One region of the Streptomyces sp. SAS_281 genome, then DNA from elsewhere that is predicted to be linked to it. Evidence: predicted binding sites of a transcription regulator. Region 1 holds the regulator's gene; the other holds the start of a gene.
The links. Region 1 encodes HrcA, which represses chaperone genes, less so after heat shock. Its sites were predicted from a motif close to TTNGCACTCNGNNNNNCNGAGTGCNAA; they were not measured.
Positions count from the first base shown of each region.

Region 2: groES (co-chaperone GroES) is a predicted target of HrcA. The motif match lies at 1,668-1,694, and genes of this name have one in related genera.

Region 1 covers NZ_JBMNDO010000005.1:42,854-45,244, reverse strand. The annotation lists gene ACN6LM_RS03645 (DUF3097 domain-containing protein) at 1-113, opposite strand, end outside; gene ACN6LM_RS03640 (MBL fold metallo-hydrolase) at 213-935, opposite strand; gene hrcA (heat-inducible transcriptional repressor HrcA) at 1,120-2,136, shown strand; gene dnaJ (molecular chaperone DnaJ) at 2,137-2,391, shown strand, end outside.
Region 2 covers NZ_JBMNDO010000028.1:50,932-53,322, forward strand. The annotation lists gene groL (chaperonin GroEL) at 1-1,103, opposite strand, end outside; gene groES (co-chaperone GroES) at 1,205-1,513, opposite strand; gene ACN6LM_RS13385 (DUF6234 family protein) at 1,808-2,224, shown strand; gene ACN6LM_RS13390 (polysaccharide deacetylase family protein) at 2,215-2,391, opposite strand, start outside.

The sequences.
Region 1 (2,391 bases):
CCGCAGAATCCGGTGACCGCCTCCTCCACGACCAGATCGGTCTCGGCGGGCACCTCCGGGGCGGGGGCGGACTTCTTCCACGGCGGGGTCAGATCGGGCTGGTAGCTGCGCATCGCACGACGATAAGCGGGGAAGAGCCGCGACACGCCGAACCGGGAGGCCACCTGCCCACCCGCCTTCCCCGCCAGGAAGCGGCCGAGCACCCGCCGCCCCTACGACACGCCGAACCGCCCCGCCAGCGCCTCCCGCTGCGCCCGGACGAACGCCGCGTCCACCACCGCCCCGTGCCCCGGCACGTACAGCGCGTCGTCGCCGCCCTTCTCCAGCAGCCGGTCCAGCGCCGCCGGCCAGCGCGCCGGGCGGGCGTCCGGGCCCGCCTGGGGTTCGCCGGACTCCTCGACCAGGTCGCCGCAGAACACCAGGGCGGGTGAGCCCGGGACCAGCACCGCGAGGTCGTGGCCGCTGTGCGCCGCGCCCATGTTCACCAGGACCACCTCCCGGCCGCCGCCCAGGTCCACCGCCAGCTCCCCGCGCACCTCGTGGCCCGGGGCGACCAGCACATCGACGGACCCGGCCGCGTCCGCCTCGGGCAGGCCCTGGGCCACCGCGTCCGCGTACAGCTCGTCCGCCCCGCGCCGCAGCAGCTCCGCCGCGCCCTCGGAGCCGTACACCCGCGCACCGGCGAACGCCGCCGTGCCCAGCACATGGTCGAAATGGGGGTGGCTGAGTGCGATGTGCGTCACCCTCCGGCCGAGCAGCGCCTCGGCCTGGGTGCGCAGTTCCACGCCCTCGCGCAGTGACGAGCCGGTGTCGCAGAGCAGCGCCCCGCCCGGACCGGCCACCAGCAGGGCCGTCGCGTCCCAGCGGGGAAGGCGCCGGCGGCCCGTTCCGTGACCCAGCCGCTCCCATCCGAAGTCTTCCCAAGAGGCATCCATGCGGCGACGCTATCGGCAGCGACCTGCGCGATCGGGCGGCACGGTGGCCGGTCGCCCTTGCTAGGGCACCACCCCGTCGCCGTACACTTGCCGGGGATCGCTGGCACTCGTACGCACCGAGTGCCAGGAGGAATCCCGGGAACGGCCCGGGACACCGACGTGGAGAGCTGGAGGTGTGCGCGCGATGCTCAGCGAACGCAGACTCGAAGTGCTGCGCGCGATCGTCCAGGACTACGTCGGGACCGAGGAGCCAGTCGGCTCCAAGGCGCTCACCGAGCGGCACAAGCTGGGGGTCTCCCCGGCGACCGTCCGCAACGACATGGCGGTGCTGGAGGAGGAGGGCTTCATCGCCCAGCCCCACACCAGCGCCGGGCGCATCCCGACGGACAAGGGCTACCGGCTCTTCGTGGACAAGCTGGCGGGCGTCAAGCCCCTCTCGTCGCCGGAGCGCCGCGCCATCCAGAACTTCCTCGACGGCGCGGTCGACCTGGACGACGTCGTGGGCCGTACCGTACGGCTGCTCGCGCAGCTGACCCGGCAGGTCGCCGTCGTGCAGTACCCCTCGCTGACCCGTTCGACGGTGCGGCATGTGGAGCTGCTGTCCCTGGCCCCGGCGCGGCTGATGCTCGTGCTGATCACGGACACCGGCCGGGTCGAACAGCGGCTGGTGGACTGCCCGGCGCCGTTCGGCGAGACCTCCCTCGCCGATCTGCGGGCCCGGCTCAACAGCCGGGTGGTGGGGCGCCGGTTCGCGGACGTCCCGCAGCTGGTGCAGGACCTGCCGGAATCCTTCGAGAGCGAGGACCGGGGAACCGTGTCCACCGTCCTCTCGATCCTGCTCGAAACCCTCGTCGAGGAGACGGAGGAGCGGCTGATGATCGGCGGCACCTCCAACCTCACCCGCTTCGGACACGACTTCCCGGTGATGATCCGGCCGGTGCTGGAGGCACTGGAGGAGCAGGTCGTGCTGCTGAAGCTGCTCGGCGAGGCCAAGGACTCGGGCATGACCGTACGCATCGGGCACGAGAACGCCCACGAGGGGCTCAACTCCACGTCCGTCGTCGCGGTCGGCTACGGTTCGGGCGACGAGGCAGTCGCCAAACTCGGCGTGGTCGGACCGACCCGCATGGACTACCCCGGAACGATGGGAGCGGTACGCGCAGTGGCACGTTACGTCGGACAGATCCTGGCGGAGTCGTAAGTGGCCACGGACTACTACGCCGTACTCGGCGTGCGCCGCGACGCTTCCCAGGACGAGATCAAGAAGGCATTCCGGAGGCTCGCCCGCGAGCTGCACCCGGACGTCAACCCCGATCCGAAGACCCAGGAGCGGTTCAAGGAGATCAACGCCGCTTACGAGGTCCTGTCGGACGCGCAGAAGAAACAGGTCTACGACCTCGGCGGCGATCCGCTCTCGCAGTCCGGCGGCGCCGGCGCGGGCGGCTTCGGCCAGGGT
Region 2 (2,391 bases), on a different contig from region 1:
CGCTCCTGGAGCTTCTCGCGGTCCCAGTCGGAGTCCGTGGCCTCGATCTCGGCCTTGATCTGGTTGACGCGGCCGGCGACCTCGTCGGCCTTGCCGCCACCGTCGACGATGGTGGTGTCGTCCTTGGTGACGGTCACGCGGCGGGCGGAGCCCAGCACGTCCAGACCGGCCTGGTCGAGCTTGAGGCCGACCTCCTCGGCGATGACGGTCGCACCGGTGAGGGTGGCGATGTCGCCGAGCATGGCCTTGCGGCGGTCACCGAAGCCCGGCGCCTTGACGGCGACGGCGTTGAACGTGCCGCGGATCTTGTTGACGACCAGGGTCGACAGGGCCTCGCCCTCGACGTCCTCGGCGATGATCAGGAGCGGCTTGGAGCCACCGGCCTGGATGACCTTCTCCAGGAGCGGCAGCAGCTCCTGGATCGAGCCGATCTTGCCCTGGTGGATCAGGATGTACGGGTCGTCGAGGACGGCCTCCATACGCTCCTGGTCGGTCACCATGTACGGGGACAGGTAGCCCTTGTCGAAGGCCATGCCCTCGGTGAAGTCGAGGTCCAGACCGAAGGTGTTGGACTCCTCGACGGTGATGACACCGTCCTTGCCGACCTTGTCCATCGCGTCCGCGATGAGCTCGCCGACCTGCGGGTCCTGCGCGGAGAGCGCGGCCACGGCGGCGATGTCGGACTTGTCGTCGATCGGGCGGGCGGTCGCGAGGAGCTCCTCGGACACGGCCTTGACGGCGGCGTCGATGCCCTTCTTCAGTGCGGCCGGGGAGGCGCCGGCGGCGACGTTGCGCAGACCCTCGCGGACGAGCGCCTGGGCGAGGACGGTGGCGGTGGTGGTGCCGTCACCCGCGACGTCGTTGGTCTTGGTCGCCACCTCCTTCACCAGCTGGGCGCCCAGGTTCTCGTACGGGTCGTCCAGCTCGACCTCGCGCGCGATGGTGACACCGTCGTTGGTGATGGTGGGGGCACCGAACTTCTTGTCGATGACGACGTTGCGGCCCTTGGGGCCGATCGTCACCTTCACCGTGTCGGCAAGCTTGTTGACGCCGCGCTCAAGGGCGCGACGGGCGTCCTCGTCGAACTTCAGGATCTTCGCCATGGAGCTGAACTGTTCCTCTCAAAACACGAACTGCGCCCCTGCCGCCCGGCTGTTGGTTCGCAGGGGGCCAGGGGCGCAGAACAGAAGCAAACGTGGGTGAATTACTTCTCGATGATCGCGAGGACGTCGCGCGCCGAGAGGACGAGGTACTCCTCGCCGTTGTACTTCACCTCGGTGCCGCCGTACTTGCTGTACAGCACGACATCGCCGGTCTTGACGTCGAGCGGCAGGCGCTCGCCGTTCTCGAAGCGGCCCGGGCCCACGGCCAGGACGACGCCCTCCTGGGGCTTCTCCTTGGCGGTGTCCGGAATAACCAGGCCGGAGGCCGTGGTCTGCTCGGCGTCGAGCGGCTGGACCACAATGCGGTCCTCGAGCGGCTTGATCGCAACCTTGGAGCTGGCGGTCGACACGATCCGGTCTCCCCCTTCGGAGATCTCACGGGGTTTAACAGTCTTTGGGGTGGCGACCAGGTGGGCCCGTCGTCGCGGGTGCCGGACCTGCCGGTCGCGCAGTACTGCTGGCACTCTCCAGTGAGGAGTGCCAGCACTGAGACTATGACCGCGATTAGCACTCGGTCAAGCGGAGTGCCAATTCACGCCCCTCGTGGCGTAGGCGGGAGCCGTACGGCTGCGGCTGTGCAACGTTCCGGACACCGTAGGGACAACGCGGGGGACGTCCGGACCGTTCCGGTGGACGGTGGCGGCATGCGCATACGAACCCCCGGCCCGGACCGCCCGGCCCCCTCGCGTCCCGGTCCGGTGGCGACCGGCTGCCTCGACGTGGTGCTCGGGGTGCTGCTCACCGCACTGGAGGGGGTGATCAGCGTGTTCTTCTTCTTCGTGCACACGGGCTCCGACCCCCGGCCGCCGAACCCGGACATGGCGGAGGCCGGACCGCCCGGGATGGACTGGTCCGGCACTCTCACCCTCGCCACCATCACGGTGGTGGCCTGTGTGATCGGCGTGGTGCTGCTGCGCCACGGGCTGCCGATCGCGGGCGTCGTCCAGCTGATCGGCGCATGCCTGCTGCTGGTCCTCACGCTGACGGCCTGGCACGACGCCGACAGGGAGGCGCACTCCGGGCCCGGGGACGCCCGCGCGTACGCCGCTTCCTATACGTAGTCCTCCAGGCGGGCCACGGCGTACCCCTGGTCCGTGATGACCTTCATGACGGACCGGACCAGGTCGGGCATGCTCCCCTTCCAGTCCGCCTTGCCCCGGAAGTGCGTGAGGACGATGTCGCCGGGGTGCAGCTTCCGGTCCTCCTCACGCCACTCCATGTGGTCGGG